4 regions of the Alteromonas sp. ABH4_456 genome follow, and region 2 is predicted to be linked to each of the others. Evidence: predicted binding sites of a transcription regulator. Region 2 holds the regulator's gene; each other region holds the start of a gene.

Region 1 (7,653 bases), on a different contig from region 2:
TATTGCCAGAGAATTACGCCTCCCCCTTGATATACAAGCACAGCCGTCATTTTCGGCGCTTTCCAGCGTCATTGCAGCCTGACACGGACCGGATAAACTGGCTGGCACAGATTACTGTGCCACCGGTTTTCTGGTATAATTCCGCCGTGTTCATTGCCCTCAGTAAAAATTATGAAGTTTGTTCACGGCGAATTCGATATAGCATTATCAGGCAACATCATGCTGACTCAGGCATACGGGCCCTGGAATGCTGAATGCGTGGTGGCATTTGGTGAAGCCTACCGGATTGAACGTCAGCTGTTAAAAGCAGACACATGGTCTGATATTGTGATACTGCGCGGCGAAAGCCTGCTTATTCCCGATGCTGAGCGTGTGCTTGGTGTGCGGATAGCTGCGGTTGTGCCGTTAGGTTTGAAAAAAGTGGCTATCGTAACCGCTGAATCCTCAGTGAGTGTTACCGCGCGCATGCAGCTCACCAGAATGTATGACAGCCTTGACGTTGAGTACGATTTTTTCAAAACGTATTCTGAAGCAAAGGCCTGGCTTGAAGACGCGGGCTTTTCAACGTCTGCGCAATCAGAACAGGCATTCTGTGCTCATCTTCCCGCTTCTGTGCTGTAATCCTCTCTCTTTTCTTTTAAAAGCCCCCTTTACAGTAAAAAATTCATAAACTGGAACGTTTCTCGCAAGTCACTGTTTAATATCAGTGAAAAATGAGGAGTGTCGGGTATGCATGCAATGGGAACGTCACCGGCAGTAGTGATGAAAGCCTATGTAATGGCTTATGAATCTATGGGCATGACACGTCTGGAAGCCGCGAATTTACTGGGTATTTCAGAAGTGGCTCTGGATCAGAGTTTGTATGTGGGGTTTGAGGAAACGTCGCAGGAGTGTGAAGTTCAGGTCGCTTTAATACGCCTGTACCATTTACTGTTTGCGTTGTCAGATGGCGACAGCCGGTTGATTTCTGAGTGGCTGAACCGCTTCAACTTTCATTTGAATGCCGTACCGGTAACGGTGTGTCACAACCTGGCAGGGATTTTATATCTCACAGATTATCTTGAGGATATGCGTGCAGGGGATGCTATGCCCTTCGTGGATATCAAAGGGCATATTCATGCGGCTAACGATACAGAGGAAGAACAGTATCATCGTTAGCCTGGAGGTTGGCTAGGCGCCGGCTTCGTATTCTTCCATATCTTTACGCTTATCCACCTTATGCTGGTCTTCAGACCGGCCTTCACGCCAGTAACTGCTGATATACAGCTGGTCGTGGGGGATACGTCTTTCTTTAGCCAGTAACTGGCGCAGTGCCCGCATATCTGAGAACTCACAGGCTACCCAGGCAGCCGGTGTACCCGGAAGCCAGCTCAGTGCTGCCACTTCATCTGCAAGACTGTTTGCACCGGTTACCCAAATTACGTTTACGCCGGCAGGTTTCTCCAGAGGTTGGATATCATCTGCGGTGGTAACCTTGATGACGGCATAACCCTGTGTTTGCGGCCCCAGTTTTTCCAGGTAGGTAGAAATGGCTGGAAGGGATGTCATATCGCCGGCGAATAATACCCAGTCGAAGCTGTCTGCCAGACCTTTGGAGCTGCCCGGTCCGCCTACACAAATTTGATCACCGGGTGCTGCACTTTTTGCCCAGTGTGAAGCCGGGCCGCTTGCCACGCCTTCACCATGCAGCGCCATGTCGATATCCATAGTGCCGTTGCTGCGATCCAGTTGACGGATGGTATACGTGCGAAGCTGCGCATCTTGTAAGGACGCCGGTGGCACTGACAAGGGATTACCATCAAAATCAAAAAGCAGCTTAACGTATGCTGTTGTATCGATATCGGGATAAGCTTTCAGGGCATCGCCGGTCACGGTGATACGGCGCATATGAGGAGTAATTGCAATGTTGTCTTTTACTGTGAGACAGGCGGGTTGTCTTGGCTGTCTTTTTTCCATACTTATTTTCTCTTCTATTAATTCAATATCATTTTAAATGAGAACAATTCTTAAAAACAACGCATTGTTACGAATGGTGGGTATCTGTATAACCGATAAAATAGAATGAAAAAAAGCCGGAACACAAAGGTTCCGGCAAAAGACATTTAGGAATACACATGGAAACAAAACAATGAAAGCACTCTGTTGTTTTGTGATTTTAAATATAGGACTGACTGCTGCTTTATTCGACATGAAAAACTATATCTGCGTAGTATTCCCGATACCAAAAAAAGCTCCCGCCATTTGGCGGGAGAAAATCAGAGGTTTTGGTTAGGCCGGGAAAGGCCTGGAGGGGAGATTAACTGTCAACAGACAGTTCACTTTTAACGTCAACAACGTCATCAGTGTTCTTTGCAATGGCTATGATCAAATCGCGCTCTGTGAGCGATTCAACCTTGCCGGTAAGGGTTACAATCCCTCGTAAAGCATGGACATCAATGTCGTCGCCTGACAGTCCGGATTCCAGCAAAAGTTGTGTGCGTATCAACGACACCATTTGCGCATCCCTGACTCCATGGAGCAAGGTGACAAGGTCACCCTCCAGTAATGCAGGCTTTACAACATCCAACTTGTTTTCAACTGATACTACGCCACCCAGTGACGCCGCAACTTCCTGTGCGAGTTCCCTGTTAACTTCACTGTTAACTTTGCCGGTTAAAATAACCTGTCCCTTGCTCACATCCGTGCGAATATCCATCGTATCGAATTGACCACTAAACAAGAGTGCCGCTTCTACCTTGCCTGCAATTGCATCATCCGTCGCAGATTGCGTTGGCGAGGCTGAAATCCCTTCAGCAAGAAGTGACGTTGAGAACACAGTCATGACTGTCATTGTCAAAGCGGGAATTATCCGTTTCATACTCTGTTCTCCTGTTCGTTGTCTGTTGCAAACAATAATGCCAGTGGCGTGCCAGATTATACTTTTGTACTAAATATGATGTTATTGTACTGGTTTTTAAGGTTTTTTATGGTGTTTAATGCGGCGTGATAAAAAGGAGGAGAATCCGTGTGGGAAAATTTTACCTGCCAGTGTGTCTATATTTTCATACACAAACTTAGATAACTGACTATGGATAGAGGGGGGAACGAGTCATTACTCAATACCGGATTTATACTTTAGTTGAAATTTACTTTCCGTGGTCGACCAGTCGTCTTAAATGTATGCATAATGGACAAGTCGACCACTATTCCTGATGCCGCCATGAATACAAACAAATGTGAAGATGAGCAGATTCACCTTATTGAATCCGTACAGACTTTCGGATACCTGCTAGCGGTTGACCCCGTTTCCTGTCAGGTGAAAGTGACCAGTGAGAATTTATCTGACATTCTCGCGTCTCCGGTTTTTCCGGGTCAGTCATGCTTCACAGAAATAGTAGAAATGCCGGACAACGCTCAGGAAATCTTGTCTTCTTTATATGAGCAGGCCAGAAGCACAGCCAGGCGGCACAGTTATGAGTGGACCTTTAAAAATAAAATATATAAAGACTATGCCGGTGAAGTTATCGGTGAGGACTGCCATGAAGAGTTAGTGCCGTTCAAGGGTTGAAGTTTCCCGCATCAGATATTCCTTCCCAGGCTCGTGCCTTGTACGTAAAAAACATGGTGCGCTGTGTCTATGATACCGATGAGACGCCCGTTAAGCTGATCCCGTCACTGAGTGAAAGTGAACGCAGCCCTCTGGATTTATCGCTCTCCATGATTCGGGGCGTGTCGCCGGTGCACTTGCAGTATATGCGCAATATGGGGATCCGCGCTTCGTTCTCAGTGTCCCTTATCTACGAAAGCAAATTATGGGGCATGATTGCCTGCCACCACCGTGAACCTAAATATGTTGAGCAACGCCGGCGGTTAATTTGTGAAAGCTTAAGTCAGGTATTTACCTATCAAATGCATGGCAAAAGTATTGAGGTGAAACGAAACTCTTACCAGACCCGCCAGTAGCACCTTAACCGTATCATCGAGTAACCCTCTTGACGGTATTGAAGACGTGCAGGCGGCACTATTGAATACCATGCGTGTATGCGGTGTTGCTGTTGTGACGCCCAACTCACACTATCTGATAGGCAGAACGCCAAGCTTTGAAACTGTGTCTCACCTGTTTCACAGTTATGCAAAAGACAGCAGTGGTGAGTCCAAAACCACCGCACTGACCCGTATCAGCGACGACATTATAGCTAATTTCAAATTAAACGGGGTCAGAGGTCTGTTCATTTCTCCCGTATCCAGCCGTCACGGGTATTATACCATGTGGTTTCGGGAACCAGTCGATACCACAATCCGCTGGGCAGGCAAAGCCTCTCACAATAAGCAGGGCCTGGGCCTCGGTTTGTCCATAGTGAAAAGCATTGTAGAAATGCATGGTGGTGATATATGGGTCAGTAGCGATGGTGAAGGTATGGGGACCACGTTTTATGTCACTGTTCCAATCGCGCCCGTTGCCAGCCCGCTGCCAAAAAGACAAGCGACTGATGTAGTAGAAGGCAGTGCAGCGCACAGCGACAGGCTCAGCGGACTGCGAATTCTGGTGGCTGAGGATGAAGAAGACGCCAGAAAATTCCTCCGTCTGTTCCTCGAATGCCACGGTGCACAGGTCACATTGGCCAAAAATGGCCTGGTTGCCTGGCGCATTCTTAACGAAACACCACTGGCGTTTAATTTGCTGTTGTCTGATATTGGCATGCCGGAGCTGGATGGTATTGGTTATATCACTAAAATTAGGGGCAGTGATCATAAGGAAATCAGAGAGTTCAACGCCGTTGCGCTTACCGCTTACGCTTACACCGCAGACAGAGTCAAAGCGCTGAAAGCCGGATTTTCGAATTATGTCTTTAAGCCTGTGGATGCTGAAGAGCTGCTGACCGTGCTGGAAATGTATAAACCGGAAGGTGAATAAAAGGGCGGGTCAGAAATGGCCCGCCCGTCTTGCTGTAACTGTTTTTGCTTTATCCCTTTCTTGTCATTCAGTAAGCTGCGTTAATCAGTTTGCTGCCACGGAACCGGTTGGTGAAAAAATACGGAATAATACTGACACTTGCTTTAGTCATCCTTGCCGGTGTTGTCTTCTTTTTAAAACCTGATAAACCGGCTAATAGCACGGCCCGGCTTCCACAAACAATATTGATAAACACGCCTGCGGAAGAGCTGCAACCTCCGGTCACTGCTGAACAAGATGAAAGCACTGAAAAGCCGGAGCCAGTAATTGATCGTTTCCCTTCCTGTCCGCGGTTGAGTCCCGACGACTACACGCTGATTGAAAAGAAAATAGAAGCCTTTTATGTAGAAAACCTCAGTTCAGAGAATGAACAATCACGCCTGACCGCGCTCATGATGACCAGCTTTGAAGATGAGGCTGCGATGAATGCGTGGCAATCATTTTTGTCTGAATATCCCCGCAATACAGATGCGCTTCGGGAAATATTGCGACTCTGCAGTCTGAACGCTTCCCACTCAGTATGTAACCGTGATCTTGTCCATCAGGCAGAAGAGGCTGGCCGTGATGATGGTGAAACCTGGCTGAACCTTGTGTTATTTCATATAAAGCAGAATGATCATGAGGCTGTACTGGCATCGCTTGAAAATATGGTGCAGGCCAAAAGTTATTCTAATCATTATGCCCGGTTCGTCTCCCTGGCGCTGGATTCCGTGATAGCTGAGCAGGTGGCACCTCTTGAAGGTGCAGTGATTTATGCGATGGGTAAATGGGCAGCCGGTACGTACAAATATAATCTGCTCAAAACATGGTGCGGGAGCAGGGCTGACGAGCCTGCTGTTGCCAGTGCATGCATTGCGGCTGCAAAAGATATAGTGGCAAGAGCGCCATTAGAGTTAGAAAAATTAATTGGTCATGATATAGAGCTCGATATTTATACGAAGCAGGGCAACATGGCGATGGTTGATGCTGTCAGAGAAGAAATGGACGCTGATGCCACCCCGGACCATCCGCGTCTTGCGGATGCTCTGGATTTGATGATGCATGACCATGCACTTTTCTATACCTGGCTTAATGCATTGCAGCAATCCAGTGAAGAAGACGCTATTTCAGCCCTGATAAAAGAGGCCGCCGATAAATCTGCTGACCCCTCATATCAACCTTGTCGCACAGAGTCCGACCCGCCTTCTGTGTCAGAGTAAAATCATCAGCAGTGCGCCGAAAATTATGAACAGATTATCTGGCTGTTGTATTACTCTAAAAGTATACGACTTCCTGTTTGAGCGGACTTAAAAATGGCGTTGATGATCTTAACGTCACGCAATGCATCCCCCGCCGTAACCAATGCGGGGCCGGTGCCCAGAATTGCCCTGGCATCATTGTCCATTTGAAGTGTTTGTTGCATGGCACTTATCGGAGGTAAGGTTTCGCCGTTACTGGCCGTACCCGTAACGCCTGAGTAACTTTGCATAGGTTTAAGCTGATACCAGCCCTCCTTGCAGTTTGCTTTGAAATAATTGAAGCCCCTCACAACACTGGCACCACAGTCAGCACGGGTACCATCGGCAAATTCCATGGTGAAAATGGTGGTTTCGTCCACTTCTTTGAATATGTCAGGATGAGACTTTTCGTGATACCCGCTCACAGCTACAGGTTCTTTGCCGCTGATGAATCGGGTGCCATTAATGGTATACACCCCCATATCATACAGCGCACCACCACCCATAGCTTTCTGCATTCGCCAGTTGCTTGCTTCTCGGCCAGAACCGGCGTAGCCCGCATAACTTTCAAAACCGGTGAAAGCACCAAAGGGCTGTCGTAAATGATACTCCGCAAAATGACGGGTATTCGGCTCATGCTGCATGCGATACCCGATAGAAAGCATCACTTTGTTGTGGCTGCAGGCATCAATCACAGCCTGACATTCGGCCTCATCCATAGCAAAAGGCTTTTCACACCACACATGCTTGCCAGTGTTGGCAGCCATAACGGAGAAATCTTTATGTGTACCCGTGGGGGTGACCACATAAATCACGTCGATGTCATCGTTATTGGCAATGTCGTTCATTGTCTCGTAGGTATACGTATTCTTATCAGGGATACCATACTTTGACTGCCACTCTGGTATCTTCTCCGGACTGCCGGTAATAATACCCCGTAGTTCACAGTGGCGGGTGGCCTGCAGCGCCGGGGCAAGCAGACGGGTGCTGTAGTTACCCAATCCCAGCAGGGCTACGCCCACTTTGTCTTTCGAAGGGCGGGGAAGAGCAAGCGCAGAAGAAACCGGCACTACTGATGCGATGAGCAAACCGGAACTGGCGAGCTTGACGAACTGGCGACGGTGGAGTGTAGACATAATTGCCCTGTTGTTTGATTTTTGCCCAGTTTTAGCCTAGCTATTATTAAGTGCTTTTTCAATGTCCTGAAACTGACATATGAAAATGGTTAATTTTATAAATCAAGAAATTAGACCACTCTGCCGATAAAGATCACGTAAATTTATATTTACTGCTAATCACGGGATTAAAGACACGTGCGGCAGTCATAAACTCATTAACGACTGGAAATAAATTTTATGTTTAATCGTCACCTCGTCAAAGAAAACGAAGCGCTTCGGGAAGAACTGAACATGCTTAAACAGGTTCGTGAAAGTCTTCGTGATGAGATGATTTTCGTGAGACTGGATCACGCGGGTCGCATTGAAAAAGTGAACCGCCTGTTCG
Region 2 (7,653 bases):
CCTTCAGAGATCACAGTAACCTGTTCCCCCTGATGACTTTCCATCATCATCAGTCCCAGCACACTATTGGCATTAGCCTGCTTATCGCCTTTTTGTAAAATAACTTCGGCATCAAACTGATTCGCCAGTTGCACCAACTGCGTTGCAGCTCTGGCATGCAGGCCCAGTTTATTAACAATAGTCAGAGATTTCTCTATGCGCATTATTTACTTTGCTCCCTGTGGCGGATCTGGACATCAGGATGAGATTCCCGGAAGTTTTTCGCCAGTGATTCCGCTACATAAACTGAACGGTGCTGTCCGCCGGTACATCCGATAGCGACTGTCACATAACTGCGGTTGTTCCGTTCAAGGTGTGGCAACCAGGTCGTGATGAGGTTCTGAATCTGCCAGATAAATTTGGTCACTATAGGCTGGGAACTGAGGAAAACCTGAACCGGTGTATCCAGGCCTGTCAGGTGTTTTAAATCCGGTTCCCAGTGAGGGTTTGGCAGAAAACGGGCGTCAAACACATAGTCTGCATCTTTGGGAATACCGTGTTTAAAGCCGAATGATTCAAATACCAGAACAAGTCGTGAGCTTTTCTTACCGAGGATACGCTCGCGGATTAATTCTGCCAGCTGGTGGATGCTCAGAGAATCGGTATCAATATTCAAATCCGCTCTTTCCGCTACAGGCGCCAGCAGTTCACGTTCTGTCTGGATGGCATCTGACAATGACTTATTCAGTTTGGCCAGCGGGTGTAACCGCCGGGTTTCGCTGAACCGGCGCACCAGCATATCGTCACTTGCGTCAATATATACGATGGTGACAGTCCATGACTCCGGCAGGTAGTCGAGAATTTCAACCAGCTCAGAAGGCTCTTTAGGCAAGTTTCTGACATCAATACTCACAGCTACCTGCTCGTATTCATCGGCGACAGTGTGTGTCAGGGCTGGTAACAGATTAACCGGAATATTATCGACGCAGTAGTACCCCAGATCCTCAAGGGCACGAAGTGCTACTGATTTTCCTGAACCGGAACGTCCGCTGATGATGATTAACTTCACGCCGTTTCTCCTGAAGTCACGTGTTGTCGGTGCGTATTACACTAAGTTACTGTAATGCGCGAATAATATCATCACTTGTCTGAGCTTTGCGGATAGTTTTTATGGTTTCTTTATCGCTGAGTTTTCCGGCAACCATGGCCAGAGTTTGTAAATGCCCTTCGGTTTGTTCCTGAGGGACAAGCAGAGTAAAGAAAATATCCACAGGTTTGTTGTCGATAGCATCAAAATCGATGGCGGGTGTGCTGGTAACCACAATGGCGATAACTTTTTCCAGTCCGGCCAGGCGACCGTGGGGGAGGGCAATGCCGTTACCTATACCCGTGCTGCCCATTCGCTCACGGGCCAGCAGGCTACTTAATACGGTGGCTTCATCAACATCGGGGTTATTTTTAGCTGCAATCCCGCTGATGATTTCGAGAATGCGTTTTTTGCTATTGCACTGGACCGCACACTCGGTGCGGTCCAGGCTGACTATGGCTTGTATATCCATGAATTCAATTAGTGCTTTTTAAGCTTTTCCTTGTGTTTCAGGACCTGCCTGTCGAGTTTATCGACCATGCTGTCAATGGCAGCATACATGTCCTGATTTTCGGAAGAGGCGAAGACTTCCGCGCCGCTAAGATGAACCGTTGCTTCTGCTTTTTGGCTAAGCTTTTCAACATTTAAAATAACGTGCACATTTGATATGTGGTCAAAATGACGTTCCAGTTTGCTGAACTTAGTATCGACATAATTACGCAAAGAATCAGTGATCTCAATGTGATGACCAGAAAGGTTGATTTGCATATTTCGTCTTCCTTATTTTGAGCAGCCTTAAGTTAGATAAGGCTTTTGCGTTGGTTAGACGGCGGGATCGACAAGGATTCCCGGTACTTTGCTATTGTTCGCCGGGCAACCATAATGCCTTGATCGGCCAACAACGAAGCAATCTTGCTGTCACTCAGTGGCTTGCTTGGCTTTTCAGCGGCAACCAGCTTCTTAATCAGGGCGCGAATCGCTGTAGATGAACACTCACCACCTGATTCAGTGGCAACGTGGCTGGAGAAGAAATACTTCAACTCGAAAATACCACGGGGCGTGTGCATGTACTTCTGCGTTGTTACCCTGGAAATAGTAGATTCGTGCATATCTACCATTTCTGCGACATCATTCAGCACCATTGGTTTCATCATTTCAGGGCCATGCTCAAAAAAGCCCATCTGTTGCTGAACAATACAATTTGCTACTTTCAGCAGCGTATCGTTCCGGCTCTCAAGGCTCTTAATAAACCATTTTGCTTCCTGCATGTGAGAGCGGATAAATTGTGAATCACTGCTGTTTCTTGCTTTACGGCTCATTGCAGCATACTGCTGATTAACACTGAGCTTAGGCAGGCTGTCGGGGTTTAATTCTACAACCCAACGGCCATTTTTCTTAGCAACCGATACATCCGGAATGACATATTCGGGTTCTTTCGTAATTAATGCACTGCCCGGACGGGGATTAAGCGTTTGCAGCAAACGCATCGCTTCCCGTAACTGATCTTCTTTCAGGCGGGTTTTACGCATTAACGTACGGTAATCTTTACTGCCTAACAGATCGGAATGCTCTCTGAGCAGTAGTTTGGCTTCTTCCAGCCACGGTGTTTCCGGTGCAAATTGCGCCAGCTGAACTAACAAGCACTCCTGCGGTGTGCGGGAGCCGGAACCGAGAGGATCAAAAAGCTGAATACGTTTAAGTACGCACTCAACCTCATCTTCTTCTACGGGCTCTTCCATATCTTCACTGTTTACGCTTTGCAGAATGTCGTCAACTGTAACCGTTAGATAGCCGGACTCATCAATGGAATCGATGATCGCCAGCGCGATGGCGCGGTCTGTGTCAGAAAAAGGTGTCAGACGCATTTGCCACAGCAGATGGTCCTGAATATTTTCGGTGGTTTCACCCTGAAAGATTTGTTCATCATCACCACCGGAAGGGCCGGGCGCGGGGGCAGAAGACGCAGAAATGTACTCATCCCAGGTACTGTCGATGGGCAGCTCATCCGGTAAATCATTCTTTTCCAGTGCTTCACCGGTATCCATGCTGTCAGAAGACGAGGCTGATGCAGACTCTTGCATGCTGTCATCATTGTCGATGTTATTTTTCTCAATTACATCGTTGTCGGAGCTGTCGTCGACTTCCAGCAAAGGATTAGAATCGAGAGCTTCCTGAATTTCTTGTTGTAAGTCCAGCGTAGACAACTGCAATAGCTTGATCGCCTGCTGAAGCTGAGGCGTCATTGTTAGTTGTTGGCTAAATTTTAACTGTAAAGATGGTTTCATCTACGTCTTATATAAACTCTAAAAAGGACATCCGGTTGTAGCGGTGTGAGTGCCGGTGGCGAAATCTCCGCTAAATGCTCATCCCGATATCTTAACTATAGCCTGAATTGCTCACCAAGGTATACATCACGAACTTTTTGATTACTTAATACCTGTTCTGCGGTGCCCTGAGCAATCAGTTCTCCATGACTGACGATATAGGCCTCTTCACACACATCAAGGGTTTCCCTGACATTGTGGTCGGTGATGAGGATACCGATACCTCTGTCCCGTAAGTGCTGAATGATCTTCTTTATATCATTAACCGAAATCGGGTCAACTCCGGCGAAGGGTTCATCGAGCAAAATAAATTGCGGATTGGCTGCCAGTGCGCGGGCAATTTCAACCCGGCGGCGTTCGCCACCCGACAAACTCATACCTGTACTATTACGTATATGGTTAATATTAAATTCATCAAGTAGTGCATCCGCTTCCTGTTCACGTTGATGACTTTTTAAGTCTTTACGCGTCTGTAATATCGCCATGATGTTTTCATGTACGGTCAGCTTGCGGAAAATGGATGCCTCCTGGGGTAAATAGCCAATTCCCCGGCGGGCACGTTCGTGCATTGGCTGGTGCGTCAGCTCCTGCTCATCAATGAGGATTTTGCCTTTATCCAGCGGCACAAGACCCACAATCATGTAAAACGTTGTGGTTTTACCTGCACCGTTAGGACCCAGCAGACCTACTATCTGTCCGGTAGAAACCGATAAACTAACGTCACGGACGACCTGGCGTGATTTATACGACTTTGCCAGGTGAGTCGCACTCAGGGTTGCCATGTAACTCAGTTACCCTCGTTTTCGTTACTGTCTGAAGTCTTGTTCTCTTCCTTCAGCTCTTTAACTGTGTCAGGACGGAAAACCGTGGTTACCCGGCCGTTGCTGTTACTTTCACCGCCGGTTGCCAGAAGTTGCTCTTTTGACATGTCATAGGTGATGTTATCTCCCTGGACCATGCTGGTATCTTGCTGGATTTTCGCATCACCTTGCAAGGAAATAAGTTGTTTGGCTACTTCGTAGCGAATTTCATTTGCGCTGGCTTTTACTTTTGCGCCGTCATCCAGCGTTTGAGAATAAGTGGCTGGTTTTCCGCGGGCAATAAAAACCTCTTTCCCTTCGCCTTCACTGGCGATGGCTTCAACTTCATCTGCGGCAATGATGAGTGAACCCTGGGTGATCTTCACATCGTCTTTAAAAACCGATTTCTTCTTTTTACCGTCGATAAACTGTGACTTAGCATCCACGGTAATAGGCTTTTCAAAATCACCGGAGCCGGCCATTGCCTCACCGGCAGCAGCAAGCAGCGCTATTGCTGCGAAAAGGCTAACTGCCCGGGGAATAAATTGTCTGCACATGATCAATTAACTCATATTGTTGGGTACGCAGGTTTGCATTGAAACCGTTACTTTTAATGATGGTCTGTACACCGCGTATATCTACCGGCTGGTCTGAAGTCATGGTTTTGTCATCCAGATTCACCTTAATAAAATTGGTTGTGATAGTCTGGATAAACTCTTCAGGACTCAGGCTTTTTATCAGCACATTGTCTTCCAGCTGGATCAGGTCATCGTTGTAGAGTGTGCCTTCATCAGCGGTGACTTGCCATGGGGCCTCGTCATCATTCACATAGACAGTGTATTTGGGTTGGTCGAATAACACAAAGCCTAGTTGGTCGTAATGCTCCATAGAGGCGGCAAAGACTTCGTGATTGAGTTTGCCTTCTTCGTTATACAGCGTGGTTGTCAAATTCTTCGCTTTATAAGCAGGGCGTAAAGCGTCTGCTCCGGCTTTTTTCGCCGGTGCCTGCTCTTCTGCCATCCAGACCGGAAGGTACATCAGCAGCGCCATAACAAACAGCGCAGAAATGCTGATCCCTAAACGGCTCATACACTGGCCCCGTGTATGGTGTCCAGCGTGCCGAGCGCCTGTAAAATCACATCACAGACTTCCCGGACTGCGCCGAATCCACCATTTTTTGTGGTGATCCAGTTCGCTTCGCGGGTGACGGCCGGATGGGCATCTTTCACCGCAATTTTTGTTTCGGCAAACCGGTACATGCCAAGATCCGGCATATCATCACCGATGGCTGCGACCTCTGATGGCGCCAGATTCAACTTTTCGCACAACTGAGCCATAGCAGTGGCTTTATCTTCCTGACCCTGAATAATGTGCTTCACCTTCAGGGCGGTCATGCGATTCTTTACAATGGCCGAGTCGCGGCCGGTAATGACAGCAACGTCCACACCACTGTTTATTAATGCCTTAACGCCATAGCCATCGCGGGTGTGAAAGGCTTTTAACTCTTCACCATTGTTGCCAAGGTAAATTCTGCCGTCAGAAAATACGCCGTCGATATCACAAACGAGCAGTTTCAGCCCTTTGAGTTTTTCAAACCGCTCTTCACTGATCACACCGTAAAAAGTGACTTCATGTCCCATCAGAGAACTCCTGCTTTAAGCAACATATGCATGTTGAATGCGCCCACTGGGTGATCATTTTCATCCACCACCATCAGCGCACTGATCTTGTGTTTTTCCATTAAATTTAACGCTTCCACTGCCAGTGTACCGGAGCGGGTAGTTTTCCCGCCGCGGGTCATAACATTGGCTACCGGAGTGGTATGAATGTCGGTTCTGGCGTCCAGGATTCGTCTCAGATCGCCGTCGGTAAAAATACCGCTGAGTTTGCCGCTGTCATCTGTAATACCTGTCATTCCCAGACCTTTAGAAGATATTTCCAGCAGAGCCTGTGAAATGGTCGCGGCAGACGATACAAGAGGAAGAGCGTCGCCGGTCAGCATTATATCGCCCACTTTGAGTAACAGTTTCCGGCCCAGACTGCCGCCCGGGTGAGAGAGGGCGAAATCATCTGAAGTAAATCCTTTAGCATCCAGCAGTGCAATGGCCAGCGCGTCACCCATTACCAGGGTTGCTGTAGTACTTGAGGTCGGTGCAAGCCCCAGCGAACAGGCTTCTTTTTCCACACTGATATTGAGTACCACATCTGCATGCTGGCCGAGCGTGCTTGATTCGCTGTTCGTCATCGCGATGACAGGCACAGACAGCCGCTTGACCACGGGAAGCAGGTTCACCAGTTCGCCGGTTTCTCCGGAATTTGAAATGGCCAGCAATATATCTGTCTGACTAAGCATGCCGAGATCGCCATGATTGGCTTCGCCCGGGTGCATGAAAAAAGCCGGTGTGCCTGTACTGGCAAGTGTCGCAGCAATTTTACACCCGATGTGGCCGGATTTCCCCATGCCGCATACGACTACTTTGCCTTTGCATTCAGACAACAAGTTGCAGGCTTGCTCAAATTTATTGTCCAGCCGGGATGCCAGCGCACTTACAGCGCTGGTTTCAATTTCTATGACCCGTCTGGCTGACGCGATATACGGTGAATTACTCATTTAACCAAATAACCAGAATTGATACGCCACAAAGCATAGTACAAAGATGCCACCTTCCAGGCGGCCTAACTGGCGCTTGCCGATAAAATTAAAGCTCAGGAAAAATAATAACACTGTGAGACCAAACATCACCCACATGTCTCTGTTATACACATTCTCATCCAGTAGCCCGGGAGCAATGAGTCCCGGCATACCCAATACCGCCAGCAGATTAAAGATATTCGAACCGATAACATTTCCCAGTGCCAGGTCGCTTTCACCTTTCAGTACACCGGCCACACTGGCGGCCAGTTCCGGTAAGCTGGTGCCCAGCGCTATGATTGTCAGACCGATTACCAGGTCGGACACACCGAAAAAATGGGCGATATCTACTGCCGCATTCACCATAAAATGGGCGCTGAGTGGCAGTAACACAATACCCACGCCAACCCACAACACCGCAGAACCGGTATTTACACCGTCAGGGATTTCTCCGTCGGTTTCTTTCACCAGCGGATCTTCCTTATCTACCTGTAACGATATCCAGGCCATACCTGCGAGTACAAATACAAACAGGCCGAGGAGAATCATGCCTTCCAGATGAGCCAGTTTGCCGTTATTAAGAAAGAACATGGCAAGCACGGTTACACCAAGCAGAACGGGGAATTCACGTTTTAATGTAGAGGAAGAGACGACGAGCGGTTTTACCAGGGCCGTGATACCCAGCACGAGGGCAACATTAGTAATATTTGAGCCCAGCGCATTACCTACCGCTGTGTTCATATTGCCATTTGAGGAGGCGATAGCCGATACAACAATTTCCGGTGCTGATGACCCCATAGCGACAATGGTTAAACCAATCATCATGGGGGA
Region 3 (7,653 bases), on a different contig from region 2:
ACCGCTTTAGTATTCGTCCAGCATCTCGATTGCAGCATGGAAGATACCAGTGCGACGACTTCTGAAGCATTGTGGCTGGCGAGTTTTTCAAAGGAATCCAGCCCAACTTCCTCAAAGCGCTTCAGCACTGTTGGACCTACGCCTTTGACTGCAAGTAAACAACTTTTTTCTTCTTCCGTGAATGGCATTTGCCTTGTTCCTTCATCTGTGAATTTTGATTCATCGCGCTCTGCTTCAAATTACCAGTTTCCGGTTCTGAACGCACCTGGCAATTCATTCAGATTAGCTTTGCAGACCATAGTGTTTATCAGATATCTTTTTGCGGATGCCTGAGAATAACCCTGTTAAATTTCTTCTTTGATCAGCGCAAGTAAATCGGTAACCCCAACATCCTCACCCGCCTGCGATAGCAAAGTAGATACCTGACCACGGTGATGGGTTTGATGATTAAAGAAATGAAGAAGCAGACTCGCAAACCGCTTGTTAGCAGCGATGCCTTTTGTGTTCCGATAGCTGAGCACGAAATTCAGATCGTCAGCGGTCAACGCACCAGTCCATTTGATTATCTGATCGTCCAGCCAATACCTGCGCTCAGATAATGCCTCAAAGTCGTCATAGAGAATGTGATCAAGGCTTGCCGGTTTCGGAAGGTCAACAATGTCGAGCAGCAAAGACTCACAGGATGGGTGTGTGGCAAATCGTTTCAGCCAGATAATGTCCGCGACAACAATATGATTAAGCGTGCCCAGCACAGATCTGAAAAAAGCACCGCGATCTGCCGTTAAATCTTCCCGGCTTAGACGCCCAGCAGATTCATAAACCTTTAAATTCATCCACTGATTATATTCAGCCAGTAAGCAGAAATGACTTTCCAGACTCATGAAACAAACCTTACACGAATTTGGCCGCGAAACATTGCACTATCAGGCGGCGATTACTTTAACGACAACTTGTGTTCGCAACTTACCACAGCAGCACAGAAACCTGAGAAAACAAAAGCCAGTACAGAAACGAAAATTGCCACAATGCCTCCGAAAGCCATACCAAAACCTTCATGAGAGACGACTACGCGGAGACCAATGCCGTCGTCCTCAAGAGGAAGTGGTGCAGACAGGTTCATAGCAATATTAAAAACAATCAGCGCTACGACTTATACAAACACGGCCGCAGCGGTCAACGCAATGAACCTTGCTGAGTAAAGCAAAATACGCAGTTTAACGCTTAGTTAAGCCGCAGCATCACCTGTCTAATTTTTAAACTCTAATTTTGCAGTTTAGGCCAATATACCGCTATTTTAGGCCGGATTTCGACCTTATTCCGGGCTATTCCCGGATTTCAGACAAATCTTGGCTGTCGTCGTAGCATTTGGTCTACTTTAAACAGGTTCGCCAAGGTGAATAACATGGCTAACTGTGAGTCATTTTTCATCAGCCCTTTATAACGTGCTTTGAAAAAGCCAAACTGACATTTGATAATGCGAAACGGGTGCTCAACCTTGGCCCGGATGCTGGCTTTTAAATATTCGATGTTAATGGCCGTTTTGTTTTTGCGGGGATGCTTCTTCAGCGCCCGAACTTTGCCGGGACGCTCAGCAATTAGCCATTCAACATCCGTGTCTTTAAGTTCTTCCCGCTTTTCTGCGCCTTGATATCCAGCATCGCCAGAGATGAACTCCTCACCGCCATGCAACAGGTTCTTCATCTGATTCAGGTCATGCTCATTGGCGGCGGTGGTTACCAATTTATGGGTGAGGCCACTCTTGGCATCCACACCAATATGGGCTTTCATGCCGAAATGCCATTCATTACCTTTCTTGGTCTGATGCATATCCGGGTCACGTTCACTCTTTTTATTTTTAGTGGAGCTGGGGGCTTTAATAATCGTGGCGTCCACCAGTGTGCCCTGCGTCATCATGACACCGCACTCCGATAGCCATTGATTGACGGTTTTGAATAATTTGCGAGTCAGCTTGTGCTTTTCCAGCAAGTGGCGGAAGTTCATAATGGTAGTACGGTCAGGAATGGCTTTATCCAGCGACAGTTGTGCAAACTGACGCATCGAAGCAATTTCATATAACGCATCTTCCATTGCTTCATCACCAAGGCTATACCATTGCTGCATACAATGAATGCGAAACATGGTCTCAAGCGCATACGGACGGCGACCATTGCCTGCTTTAGGATAAAAGGGGTCAATCACTTCCAGCTGTTGAGACCACGGCAGCAGGTTATCCATTCTGGATAAGAAAATTTCTTTTCTCGTCTGGCGACGTTTGCTAGAAAACTCACTATCGGCAAAAGTTAACTGTTGGCTCATGGGCTGTAATGGCTGTGATTTACTATGCAGCTATGATCTCACATTCAGCACTTATTCGCATCTTCCCTAATGATTTTCGCTCAATATTCGTAACCAATAAGCGCATACCCTGAACCACTGTCTAAGTGTAATTCTCAGGGATGAAATGACTATATTTCGCTCTAAGCGAACATCGACAAAATCAGATACTTCTGTAAAAGGCATCACTTAAAACCTTCTCCAAACCAAACTACCTGCCAAGAACTCCTCAAACACGGCCGTAGATAACAACATTTTCATGCCGCCTTAAAAACTTCACTTTACACAGCCAAAATACTGTATATATTTACACATACTGTATAAACATACTGCGGTGAACACATGCTGGTTAATCTGTCGATCAAAAATTTCGCTGTTGTTAAGCAATTATCTGTCAATCTTGAGTCGGGTATGACGGCCATCACCGGTGAAACCGGTGCGGGTAAGTCTATTGCCATTGATGCACTCAGCCTTTGTCTGGGTGAGCGGGCCGATGCCGGCGCGGTGCGTAAAGACGCGCCTAAAGCTGAAATCGTTGCCCATTTTAATCTGAAAGGCCATAAAGCGGCACTGGCCTGGCTGGATGAGCAGGAATTGCTGGATGAAGATGACGACAGCTGTTTTGTACGCCGTGTCATTTCCCGCGAAGGCAGATCGAAAGCGTTCATTAACGGCACACCGGTATCGCTGCAACAGCTGAAACAGTTCGGCCAGTACCTCATTGCTATCCATGGCCAGAACACGCACCTTCAGCTTTTGAAAGACGATTACCAGCGAAAGCTGGTGGATCAGTATGCCGCGCATCCTGCCTTGCTGAGCGCCGTGTCAGATAACTACCGCTTGTGGAAGCAGAAGCAATCGGAACTGAAAAATCTGGAAACACAGGCACAACAGCGTGCTGACCGCCATCAACTGCTGGCCTACCAGGTCCAGGAGCTGGATGAATTTGCCATTGAAGATGGCGAATTTAATGAGCTTGAAATTGAGCACCGCAGGTTGAGTAACGGCCAGACATTACTGGAACAGGCGCAAACGAGTTTTTATAACCTGTATGAGAATGATGAGGGTAATGCGTTATCCATTATTCAAAATGGTCTTGACCGTCTGTCTGAGCTGGAAGAACACGACAGCGCCCTGACGCCGATTATTGCCTTGCTGAACGATGCCTCTATTCAGGTGGAAGAAGCGGCCAGAGAATTACGCAGCTATTGCGATGACCTTGAAATAGATCCTCTGCGGCTGCAACAGGTGGAATCCCGTTACAGCAAAGCCATGGAACTGGCACGTAAGCATACTGTGATGCCTGAAGAACTGTACGGGCATCATCAGGCACTGGCTGCAGAATTTGCCGGTCTGGAGCAGGATGAGAATCGTCTTGAAGATTTACAACATGAGGTCGTTGAAGCAAAAGAAGTTTACCGTCAGGCCTGTGAGGCACTTTCGGCATCAAGGCAGGTTGCTTCGGTTAAGCTGGCAGAAGCGATTCAGGGGCAAATCCGTCAGATGAATATGCCTCATGCGGTAATCGATATTGCTGTCGATTATCAGGAAGACAAAACGCCTGTAGCGTCTGGACTGGATGATGTGACTTTCCTGGTATCCACTAACCCCGGTCAGCCGGCAGACAAGCTGGAGAAAGTGGTGTCGGGCGGTGAACTGTCTCGTATCGGGCTTGCCATTCAGGTACTGACCAGCGACAAACACGCAACACCGACCATGATTTTTGATGAGGTCGATACAGGGATCAGCGGCCCTACCGCCGCCATTGTAGGTGGTTTATTACGCCGGTTGGGTAAAGTGAGTCAGGTTATGTGTGTTACGCACTTACCTCAGGTTGCTGCACAGGCCCATAACCAGTTGTTTGTGACCAAGTTCAGTGATGGCAGTACAACAGAAACACAGATGTTGCCATTAACGAAGCAGGACCGGATAGACGAACTGGCCCGGTTACTTGCCGGTGACAAGGTAACCGAATCAGCACTGGCAAATGCCAGAGAACTGTTAGAAAGTGCAGAATCGAACTAATAAGCGGTTGATTGGTCATAGGTGATTGGGTAGCATGCTGTCGCGCATTATTTTGCGACAGCCGCATTCTGACACTGGTTTGCCGGCAAAGGTAATGCCTGTCACTATAATCAAAGCATAACTGGACAAGCTCACGCATGAAGTTGTATCAAATCGCTATTTTGTTAACCGCTGTATTTTTCACCACTGCCTGTAACAACTGGATCTACCGGATTGATGTGCCACAGGGCAACTTTCTGGACGAACGTGACGTTAAAAAGCTGCGTGTTGGCATGACCAAAGAGCAGGTTGTTTATGTTCTTGGCCACCCTGTTGTTGAAGACTCTTTTGATAAGAGCACATGGTATTACGTGTACGATATGAAGCGCGGTATGTCCAAACGCGGTGAAGATTTCCAGAAGCAACTGGTACTTAATTTCGACGGTAATGTGCTGACCACCGTAGAAGGTGACTTCGAATTGTCAGAAGATTTTAATACCCCGCTCGATCAGTAAGCATTTTTGGTCCGGAACACCAAAATGTGGTGTTCCGGACTACTCCCGGATACGCTCTTCCCTCTCCCTGAACGCCAAAAATCCATAACCCCCTGATTTTAAATACATAATCACTTTTGGCTCAGCAATTGCTGAACTTGTCATACTTTTAACACTCATTCGTGTGCGGTTATTGCTCATCATTAAGTGAATCCTTCCCGGCAAAATCGGGAGTATTAACGCCATACCGGACACACATCACTACAAAACGGAAAATAGAATGCTAAACAGGAATCGCTCAATTATTGCTTTATCACTTTTATGTGCTGCCACGCTATCAGGCTGTGTAATCAATGTCGGGGGTAACGGTGATTATCACGATGGCGGCGATGTAAGCAGTGTGCTGGGATCGGTAACCATCTATGAAGGCCGCCATGCTGGTGATGTGTCTTCCGTCAACGGAGACGTGACTTTGCAAACATTTACTGTTGCTGAAGATGTCAGTACGGTGAATGGCAATATCAGTATTGCAGATAACGCTGCAATCAATGAAGCGAGTACGGTTAACGGCGATATCAATGCCGGTAAAAACCTGAATGTGTTTGGTGATATGTCTACGGTAAACGGCAATATCGGGCTTTCTGTGAATAGTCTGGTGGAAGGCGACCTGGAAACAGTGAATGGCGACATTACGGTGCCGGATGGCGAGATAAAAGGCTCAGTCACAACGCAAAACGGTGATGTCAGCTTGTCAGGCAATACCCGTATCTACGGCGACATCGTATTTGAAGAAACTGAAAATGGCTGGATGAAGAAAAAATCCGAACAACCGGTGCTTTCAATCACGGAAGATGTGGTTGTTAACGGCAATATCATTTTAGAGCGCGCCGTTGTACTTGAGCTTGCTAATCCTGCGCTGGAAAGCAAAGTAATTAGACGTAACAATAGCAACCGCAGCTAATCCTTGCAGGCCGGACAGAAATACATCTGCCCGGCCTGTTTGATCACTTACCGGTAAACTTGACGTCCAGCCAGACCAGGCGGTGATCAGAACTCGCTTCACGATCTTTCACCAGACGGTACAACGGACTGGCTTTTTCGGGCCAGAAAACACCGCTACCGGTCACTTCAAAACCATATCTTGACGGTAAAACGTAATCTGCCCTTGCCCCCCAGTGTGCAGTGAACCTGCGGCCGTAAGGCTCTGTTGAATGTTCACGGCCACCTTCACTTTCCGGGATAACATTGCCGTTCACGTACCGGTTATCAATAAGCTGTTCTATGACGCCGGGCCGGTGTTTATCACCCGCATCGGCAGCGTTGAAATCGCCCGCCAGTACGAAACGGGTGTTTTCCGGCAGACCGGATTGCTTACCCTCATCATCAATAATATATTCGCCTTTATCCGGTGACAAATAGTCAGCCATCAACCTGATTTCATCATGGTTCCGCTTTCCGTTTCGGTCTTCATCACCATCGAAATTAGGCGGTGTGGGATGCATAGCAAGTACATGCACAATGCGGCCATTAACGTTAACGGGTATATCCCAGTGAGACTTGGAGCTTAACCGGAACTCAGCCCATTCCTCTTCGTTATACCAGGGAGTATCTGTGGCCGGGTCAACGGGCTTCTGAGCACCGGGCATATCTTTCCACTTAAGTGTCTGCAAGCTGTGCACCTGATCATGTACAACGGGATATTTCGACAATACAACCATGCCGTACTGGCCGGGATACAAGCCAAATCCCCACGCATCACCGCCTGTTCCGGTGGCTTTTCCATCGTTATCCAGATCGAAAGGAGACGGCTCACCGGTATTCACCGGCGCGAGATAAACGTACGGGTAATCGATAGCAGGTTGCCCGTGCTGGCTGACATTCAGATAATTTTGAATAAAAGCCCGCACACCATCGCTCTGCGATTTAATGTAATCAAACTCATTAAGCAAAATAATATCCGGCGCGGTGCGCTGAATGATCTCAGCAATATTTTTGACCTGCGGATTATTGCCATCTGACAGCACCTTTTTAAGCACGTCATCACCGGGCGGCAGCCCTGAAGAAGGATAATTCGTCGACTCCATACTTACGTTAAAAGTAGCCACTCTTAACGTATCAGATGACTCTGTTCTCCCCTGTTCTGCTGGTAACATAGAGCGGATTTTGTCTACCGGCAGGGCTTTTACATTCCCGTGAAAACCTTCCACGTCCTCAGCCATCAGCAGACTGTTATAAATGGCTTCCTGTGTTGCTTCAATCACCGCCTCGAATAAAGGTGACACCTGACTGTTCGCCATCACGGTGGATGAATGCGCCGGCGACTGCTCGTCACGACGTAATGCATCTGCGTTAGAAAAGGCTATAACATAATCGCCGGAGCCGTTTGTCAGGCTGGCACCGGTTCGCGCAACACCGGCCATGGCCCGCTTTGCCAGCCTTTCCAGATTGCGGTCGTCCAGCGGTGCGTCTGTTGCAACCACTATCATAATGGAGCCGTCAGCAGCGGTATCGTTATTCAGTTCGTTATACAGGTAGTGCTGATTGAGCGCTTCCCCGGCTTTCAGGCCGTCAATATTCAGGATGCCGCCAAAGTTACTCTGTACCAGCACACCGACTGTGTATCCGCCCAGTGATGCAGGCAGCAAACGGCTGCTTGTACCAATTCCGCCTTTCCACCCGAAGGCGCGGGTACCGCTGCCGGCACCATTATTTCCCTCTGCAACCGGGCCACTTTGCGCTGTATTGATAGCCTGAATCACATCAGCTTTCGTTACGGTTCTGCGGCGGATGTCGTTAAGAAATGCGTCGTTGGTTTCACCTA
Region 4 (7,653 bases), on a different contig from region 2:
CCTGGTAAAAGACACCAGTGCTGCTCAAATCCCTGTACTGCAGGAAGAACAATGCACAATGTCAGGCTGTTCCGGCGTAGCCCAGCCATTCCCGGCACAAACCACAGAGATGACCGTTGAAACGCAGACCATGGAAGACGTGTATTTTTCAATCATGGTAAGAATGAGCAATGATGCGGCTACTCTGGGTAAAAAAGCCTTTACAGTCAGTGAACTGCTGGCAAACAAACCTGCCTGATATCCGAATTGTAAGCAGCGCCCGGGCAGTCATTTACTTATTCTGCTCTACACCTGATAAACGCCTGAAATACCCGTTTCAGGCGTTTCTTTATTGGCGCAAACGTTCCTTTACTCTATTCTCATCATGTCGTTAATCAGAACCTGATACCATGATGAAAACTATTAAATATTCTGCAGGCTTTAAATCGAACTGGTCATCGTCATTGTCATTCTTGGCGTGCTGGCAGTAACAGCTGCTCCCCGTTTTATTGATTTGTCTGAAGATGCCACTAATGCCGTCACTCAGGGTCAGATGGGCGCATTCAAGTCGGGCATTACGCTGTTACAGGCCAAATATCAGATTCGTCAGACAACGCCGATAAATATCGGCGGACAATCTGTAGATTTCACATCGGATGGCTGGGCTCAGGGTAGCACTGCGGACACCGCCGGCTGTGTGGACCTCTGGAACAAAGTTTACAGCAGCCCTGAACCGGTGAATGCGCTGGCCAGCTACAACAGTCCCCTGGTGACTGGCTGGAACGCTTACTACTACAGTGGCGCCTGCGGATACATTCCCGGTAATGCCGGCGAAGTATTTTACGACGACACCGGTAATCCGACTCAGGTACATTTCGTGTACTTCACTCAGGATCTCACTGTATCTACCTATTCCGGTAATCCAGGCGATGTGAAAATGTACAACCTGTAATTACTGTTAACAGCACTTAAAAGCCGGCATTGTTCGCAATGCCGGCTTTTACTTTTTTACAGAGCAAATTGTAAAGATGTATTTACCCGTTTCTTCCACACGCTGCCAGTTTGAACATCCGGAAAAAAAACTTTGTATATCATGAATATAAAATTTAATTAGCAGACATAACATATGGCCTGATCCCTGCAAATTCCCATACAGAGTTTTGCAACAAAGGGAATCCGCTGTGTCTGCTGCTAATTATCCGTCTGATAATATTTCATATCTCATCAATATGCTGCAAAGCGGTATCACGTTTTACAGTGACGGAATTAAAGCCGTGAGCTGCGACAGTACCCGCGCCCTGTTTTCGCGTATATTAAGAGAGAAGCAACAAGCCTGTACTGATCTCATGCCTTATGCAGGTCAGCACAGTGATTTTACTGAAACGTCTTTGCTTATCGAAGCGAGAAAACTCTATACCCATGTAGTCAGTAAGCTTTCTGCAAACAGTGAGCAGGTGTTTGTTGAGCAACTGGTAGCGCTGGAATCACGGGTTCTGAAACAGTTCGATGATGCGTTAAACGAAAAACAGAGCCAGTCTTGTGCTCAGCTGTTGCGGAAAATCCGCACCCGCATGCAGCAATGCTATGATGAATTATTATCCCTGAAACAAGCCAGAACGCGGTTATTGAAGGACCGCGCCTGAACTGAGGACGTTAAATGTTCCCTGTTATTCTTTAATATTCAGCGTATTAGCCCTTTCGACCCAGTCTAGATCGCGGGTCTGCTCATCCAGCGTTCCTTTTGCATCTTCAAGAAATACCTGACAGAAATAATCCACACATTTAAACGTGTCCCGGTATTTTTTCAGTTGTATGTCCATTTCGTGCATAGCATTTGAAAACTCTGAGTTAGATTTTGATAACTCATAGTCACATTTCAGATAAGCACACAATACGTCTGCGGCTTTCGCCAGCGCCACATGAATATCTTCTTTATCCTGCTCAATCAGAGGCTGATAACGCTGACGTAGTGGTTCAGGTAGTGTTTGAAGTAACATGGCTTCAAACCTCCGCTCCAGCTTTTTAATCGCCATGGTGGTTTCCGGGTCGTGATATTTTACCGGGCTGGGAATGTCGCTCATACCGGCAATTTCACTGCCTTCATGGAAAATAGCCATGGAGGCTACCCGGTCAGGCTCAACATCTTCGTTAAATACTTCTTTTGCAATTGCCCCGAGCATATGAGCAACCACCGCCGCTTCATAAATATGCGTCGATAACATTTCTTCCTGAAACTGCGCCATTAAGGGCCAGCGTTTTACGTTTCTTGCTCTTTGCATCAAACCGATAAATGCAGAATGGTTTTTACTCATGAATAGTTGTCCGTATATCGAAAGCGGGACCGGCAACGGCTGGCGGGCCACGGGTAAGCCGGATTAAATAAATGATGAAATATAAATCTAGTGTACCAGCGTCTCTAATGCACTGCATGAAAGCTTTCCGGAGACTGTGTAAAAAATGCAAGTAAGTTGTAACTACCGCCCTGTCCATCAGGGTCAAACGCAGTAAAACAAAAAATAACCCTTAATTTTCAACATCTTAAATAATGGCACAATACCAGCATAAGTGTATATGTCATTTACTAGAGCAATATGAGGAAATAATTATGCTAGGTTGGGCAGTTACATTTTTCATTATCGCCATTATCGCAGCAGTTTTTGGCTTTGGCGGCATTGCCGGTGCAGCATCAGGCATTGCTCAGTTTTTATTCTTCGTGTTTGTAGCGTTGCTGGTGATCTCTCTGATCGCAAATGCATTACGCGGCAAATCACCTAGAGTCTAACAATTTACATTGGAACAAGGAGAAAGGACTATGAACTTATCTAAATTAATGCTTAAGGCACTGTTAGTAGCAGGTTTCGCATTCTCACTGGCCGCATGCGGCGACGGTGAAGCAGAAAACGCAGGTGAAAAACTCGACGAAGTCGTTACCGATGCAGGTAACGCAGTTGAAGACGCCTGTGAAGATGCCAAAGAAGGCATGAATGCAGAAGACAAAGACTGTTAATCAGTACTAAGAAAAATCAAAACCAGACCTCCGGGTCTGGTTTTTTATTTCTGACACCCCATAGCCTGTTTCAGCAAAGCCGGCCTGCTTCTGATCAGATAATTCAGAAAACCAACTTTTTCATTTGTCAGCTGCCGGTAGTCAAAATACGGCGTCACAACCAGTGACCGTTGCAAGCACACAGCAAAATCAGCCGTCAGCCATTCCACACTGTCTGTAAGTCCCAACGTTCCGGCAAAGGTTTTGCCCATCACAATGTTTAATCTGGCAGGGTTAAAATGTTCCGGCGCTTCAAACCAGAGCGCAGTACTCCCCCTGTTCTGTCAGCAAAAGCTCGTCACGATACTGCTGCCATGAGGAAATGCCTTGTGTTTTGCCGGCACTCTCTGACAAGGCAAATACCCATTTTGCGTAGACATTAAATACTTTACGCCAGCCATTTCCGCATTCCCGGTTTATGTTCTCAATGAGGGTATTATTTGCCGGCAACAATTGTCCCGGAGGCCCCGTCAGAGGATAATCAGGCCGGTTTGCCATAAACACCTGAATACACGCCTCTTCACACCCTAACCCTGCAACGGAATCTGCCTCCGGCATTGCTCAGCTCCTTTCTCAGCCATCAGTAAAAAAGACCTGCATCGCTGCAAGCCTTTATTCGTCTATACATCATACCTGATTGCAGGGGCATTACCCGCTACTTTTCTTACCAACAAAACGGTTTAGCAGCGCCGGCAATAAACTCAGGTCAGTAAACAGTGCCAGCAGCATCGCCAGTGCCGTCAGCAAGCCAAAATACACACTGGGTAAAAAGTCAGAAAAACCGAACAGTGAGAAACCCGTTGCAATAATGGTAGAGGTGAACAATATAGCCAGTCCGGAATGCCCGAAGGCTGAACGGCTCCCCGCGTATGCGCTGCCATCTCCCTGTTTCATACCAGACAGGTAACTGTGTAAAAAGTGAATGGTATCATCGACAGCTATGCCCATGGCTATGGCCGCAATAGTGATAGTCATAATATCAAGGGAAATACCGGACCAGCCTATGATCCCTAAAACTCCCAGTGTAGTGAGTATATTCGGTAGAAGTGCAATCAGTGTGACCTTAAGCGAGCGGAAAATAGCAAACAGCACCAGTGCCAGCACTGCATACACAATACCGAGAGTTTTGATTTGGGAGTCAAAAAGACGACTGAGAATATCCTGATACAACACGAACAGGTTAGTCAATTCATACTGAGAGTCATCCAGCCCCGTGGCTTTTAAGTCAGACTGCAGTTGAGTCATAAACAGTTGACGGTTCAACCCTTCCGTGGTGTCCTGAATACGCGTAGAGATACGAAAGGCATTATCTTCAGCAGAAAAATACGCCCCCACCAGCTGATTTACCACCTTTTCATCCAATAAACGGTAGATAGAGGTAAGCTCATACTCAGTAAGCGGTTTTCCACCATTTAACTGTTTTGCCAGTTCAGTAAAATTCACTACCGACGTCACACTGCCTGTAGCGTCAAATGCCTTGATGGCCGCCTGCGCCAGCTGCAACTGTGCGACAGAATCTGCCGTCAGCACCAGTTCCTTCGACGCGTTTTGTCCATCCAGTGTAATAATGACATCCAGGGCAGTAGAACCACCAAATTCACGGTCGATAAACGCCAGTTCTTTGTAGATTTGCGTGTCTTTATCAAAGTAATTAATAAAAGAGTCTTCAACATTAAGCCGTGTGATGCCCGCCGCCATAACAGCAAACACAATGAGCACAAACCCGCTGACAGCCAATGGTGCGCGCATCGACAGCCCGCGCAGGCGTTCCAGCAATGCTTTAATAAAACCGTACTCTTTCGTTTCTTTACTGGCCGGTAAAAATGACAGCAAAGCCGGGAACAGCAGCAAACTTACTGCCATGGTGATCAACATGGAAGCCAGCATCATCCATCCAAATGCGACCACCGGCTGCAAGCCTGAAAAGATAAGAGCGCCGAATCCTACAGAGGTGGTCAGCGTGGCGTAAAAACAGGGAGACAGTTTGTCTTCCAACGTAGCGATAATGCGCTGGCGTTGAGAATACTCCGGGCTATCCCGGCTTATTTCGCGGTAACTGCCGATGACGTGGATCATCACCGCCAGGGTAAGAATAAGTTGCAAAGCCACAAAATTTGCGGAAATGACCGTGGTACGTAAATCCAGCAACCCGAACAGGCCCATGGTCAGAAATACGCTTACTGCACAGGAAAGTAACGGAAAGAATACCCATTTAAATGACCGGTACAATAAGGCCAGAAGTAACACGATAACCGCAGCGATTGCGGTGCCAAAATTCACCAGGTCTGACTTGATGATATCGATAAGATGCTGGCCTACCACATAGGCCCCGCCAAGATAGGTGTTGGCTCTGTCAGACAAAGACTGCGTGATTTGTTCAATTTGTTCGATTTCGGCTTTTCGCTGTGTGGTCAGTTGCTGACGGATAGGCTCAGCCTTCGCCTTTAACGCTTCAATTTTCTTATTGTCGGCGTCACTGAGGCTCTCACCGTCTAGTACTTTAGCCTGAATGGTGGTGATTTCTTTGTCTATTTCTACCAGTTCAGGATTGTCTTTAAAAACGATCTGAATACCCGTTGCGGTTTCCTGACGGTTAACCAGCAGATCAGTAAAGATCGGATGGCCTGAAATCATAGATTTCATTTGTGCGGGAGAATAATGCTGCTTTTCCCATGACAGAGAAGCCACATCGGTATCACCGGTAAGTGCACCGGCATCATTAATAAGCGGCACGGTGATAATGGATGTCACAGCTTCAACACGGTCGATTTTCTTTATTTCTGCCGACAGCGCAGCAATATCATCAAATGTCTGCCGGCTGAACAGATCATGAGAAACCGGCTCATAAGCCAGCAGAATAAATTCCTGCGGGGCGAATGTCTGATCAGCAACCTGAGTCTGAATGTAGAGCTTGTTATCTTTGACCAGTAAGGTGTCTGCGGACGCATCAATGCGAAATTGCGATATGTGTAATCCCAGCCACGCTAAAGCCGCAATAAAGAAAATCAGAATACCCCAGCGGGCTGAAATAATCCCTGCCGCCAGCTTACTGGTTATCTTGCTGTTCGCGTTCACTGAGTTCGAAGAGTTCGTCACGTCGCTGTCCCTGAATGTACTGATTACGGAAATAGATGTAAGGATCCTCAGCCTGCTCATACAATTTCTTGTACGTATCTGACTGATTTGAGAAGTCATCAAAACCTTCAAAAATCCTCAACTGATAGCTTTCCGGTGGTTCAGCAATGTAATTTACCGGATGGACAAACCCTTCGGTGAGCGTAGATAACGCGCCGCGGGAATCAGACGGACCTAAAATGGGAATAACCAGATACGGGCCGGAGCCAATATCATAGCGTTGTAAGGTATTTGCGATGGTTTGCTTTTGCGGTTTGATGTCGAACCAGTCGGATGCGGGGTCGAATAAGCCGAGCAGTCCCACCGAAGAATTGATCAGAAAGCGCCCTAAGTTTGCACCAGCCTCACTGAACTCGCCTGCAAAGGTGTTGTTGACCAGATTCAACGGCTCTCTGAGATTATCAAAGGCATTACCAATTTTGTCTCTCACCACCCCTGGCACTACATAATGATAACCGTCTGCCAGCGGTAAAAGTACATACTGATAAGACACATTATTAAAGCTGAACATGGCCCGGTTGAAGCCTTCCCAGGGATCGTTGTAATACACCTCATCACCGGTATTCCCTGACTCAGGGGTATCACCTACTGCAACCACTACCGGAGAAACGGATACGGCTCCCTGGCTGGTTTGTACGGTAACGTCTTTCCCTTTCGCAAGCTCTTCAGCCAGTGCAGGTTCGTTTTTTTGAGGTTGTGTGTTGTTCTGCGGTTGTACAGCAGAATTTTCAGGCATGTCGGGCGCGCTGGCACAGCCGCCCAATAAAAATACACAAATAATTAAGGCGAAAGCACCTTGTCTATAAGCTGGCATAGATACCACTTTCCTTCCTTTCGTGGTGATTCATTATATTTTGAGCCCGCTGCAGAGCTTCATCCCTGCTGTAGTCCCAGTCACTATCATCATAGTTACGGGCCAAATCAAGATAATGCTCAATCCTTTGCTTACGAATTTGATGAAACGAATTCGCCGGGTCAAATTCCAACTCATTAAATACCGCCTCAACTTCTGCCAGATCAGCACCAGTTGATGTTTCTGCCGGCGTTTCCCCCAGCCAGGTTGAAAGTTGCTTTCCGGACCCCAGAGCTACAAGACTGGTCAGAAGTAACACTGTCATTACCGCAATTTTTAAGTAATTCATGTTTTTCACCATCGTTGTTTAATTCAAGGGCCGTCCGGATCGCTTTCCTGTACTTAGTTAGCGGTCGCTGCCTCCGCCATCACTGCACCTGCTGTTGCCTTACCGGCTTTGTGGTCACGTTTGTCGTAGCGATCGAACCAGTTAAAAACTGGCTGCGAGTGAATGAGACGTTCAAATGACGTTGACGGTAACGGACGGTGTTTAGTCTTCAGAAATTTCATACTGCTCCCTTGCGTGCGTAGAATTGAATTCCGGTAAATGACTTATTTACTCTCACAACTATTTTTAACATTCCAATTTCCGCGCCATATTTTTAGAGACCTCACAGAAACGCCGCAAAAGCCACCTCCG

Evidence for each region. Region 2 encodes sigma-54, which starts transcription at its own class of promoters, with help from an activator protein. Its sites were predicted from a motif close to GTTGGCACGNNNNTNGNNT; they were not measured.
Region 1: the regulator sigma-54 is predicted to act here: its motif matches at 2,895-2,913, upstream of ACXAG2_RS03560 (BON domain-containing protein).
Region 3: the regulator sigma-54 is predicted to act here: its motif matches at 4,969-4,987, upstream of ACXAG2_RS02250 (DUF4097 family beta strand repeat-containing protein).
Region 4: the regulator sigma-54 is predicted to act here: its motif matches at 2,524-2,542, upstream of ACXAG2_RS16240 (DUF1328 domain-containing protein).

What each region holds. Positions count from the first base shown of each region.
Region 1 covers NZ_JBSWXO010000002.1:104,186-111,838, reverse strand. The annotation lists gene ACXAG2_RS03580 (CBS domain-containing protein) at 1-82, shown strand, start outside; gene ACXAG2_RS03575 (hypothetical protein) at 172-621, shown strand; gene ACXAG2_RS03570 (hypothetical protein) at 730-1,158, shown strand; gene ACXAG2_RS03565 (siderophore-interacting protein) at 1,171-1,956, opposite strand; gene ACXAG2_RS03560 (BON domain-containing protein) at 2,297-2,857, opposite strand; gene ACXAG2_RS03555 (hypothetical protein) at 3,167-3,547, shown strand; gene ACXAG2_RS03550 (GAF domain-containing protein) at 3,586-3,942, shown strand; gene ACXAG2_RS03545 (response regulator) at 4,013-4,894, shown strand; gene ACXAG2_RS03540 (hypothetical protein) at 5,005-6,132, shown strand; gene ACXAG2_RS03535 (Gfo/Idh/MocA family protein) at 6,183-7,286, opposite strand; gene ACXAG2_RS03530 (methyl-accepting chemotaxis protein) at 7,506-7,653, shown strand, end outside.
Region 2 covers NZ_JBSWXO010000003.1:362,437-370,089, forward strand. The annotation lists gene ACXAG2_RS06920 (HPr family phosphocarrier protein) at 1-203, opposite strand, end outside; gene rapZ (RNase adapter RapZ) at 203-1,048, opposite strand; gene ptsN (PTS IIA-like nitrogen regulatory protein PtsN) at 1,095-1,538, opposite strand; gene hpf (ribosome hibernation promoting factor) at 1,547-1,834, opposite strand; gene ACXAG2_RS06940 (RNA polymerase factor sigma-54) at 1,867-3,351, opposite strand; gene lptB (LPS export ABC transporter ATP-binding protein) at 3,447-4,172, opposite strand; gene lptA (lipopolysaccharide transport periplasmic protein LptA) at 4,178-4,747, opposite strand; gene lptC (LPS export ABC transporter periplasmic protein LptC) at 4,716-5,279, opposite strand; gene kdsC (3-deoxy-manno-octulosonate-8-phosphatase KdsC) at 5,276-5,830, opposite strand; gene ACXAG2_RS06965 (KpsF/GutQ family sugar-phosphate isomerase) at 5,830-6,801, opposite strand; gene ACXAG2_RS06970 (calcium/sodium antiporter) at 6,802-7,653, opposite strand, start outside.
Region 3 covers NZ_JBSWXO010000001.1:482,269-489,921, forward strand. The annotation lists gene ACXAG2_RS02220 (helix-hairpin-helix domain-containing protein) at 1-188, opposite strand, end outside; gene ACXAG2_RS02225 (DinB family protein) at 345-881, opposite strand; gene ACXAG2_RS02230 (hypothetical protein) at 935-1,120, opposite strand; gene ACXAG2_RS02235 (IS5 family transposase) at 1,336-2,316, opposite strand; gene recN (DNA repair protein RecN) at 2,677-4,359, shown strand; gene ACXAG2_RS02245 (outer membrane protein assembly factor BamE) at 4,497-4,853, shown strand; gene ACXAG2_RS02250 (DUF4097 family beta strand repeat-containing protein) at 5,113-5,793, shown strand; gene ACXAG2_RS02255 (P1 family peptidase) at 5,837-7,653, opposite strand, start outside.
Region 4 covers NZ_JBSWXO010000011.1:60,615-68,267, reverse strand. The annotation lists gene ACXAG2_RS16260 (CC0125/CC1285 family lipoprotein) at 1-238, shown strand, start outside; gene ACXAG2_RS16255 (hypothetical protein) at 458-931, shown strand; gene ACXAG2_RS16250 (ferritin family protein) at 1,161-1,622, shown strand; gene yfbR (5'-deoxynucleotidase) at 1,647-2,291, opposite strand; gene ACXAG2_RS16240 (DUF1328 domain-containing protein) at 2,585-2,761, shown strand; gene ACXAG2_RS16235 (hypothetical protein) at 2,792-2,986, shown strand; partial or broken gene ACXAG2_RS16230 (DUF6942 family protein) at 3,031-3,246, opposite strand; gene ACXAG2_RS16225 (DUF6942 family protein) at 3,278-3,583, opposite strand; gene ACXAG2_RS16220 (efflux RND transporter permease subunit) at 3,674-6,121, opposite strand; gene ACXAG2_RS16215 (MlaA family lipoprotein) at 6,072-6,974, opposite strand; gene ACXAG2_RS16210 (hypothetical protein) at 6,961-7,302, opposite strand; gene ACXAG2_RS16205 (hypothetical protein) at 7,356-7,523, opposite strand.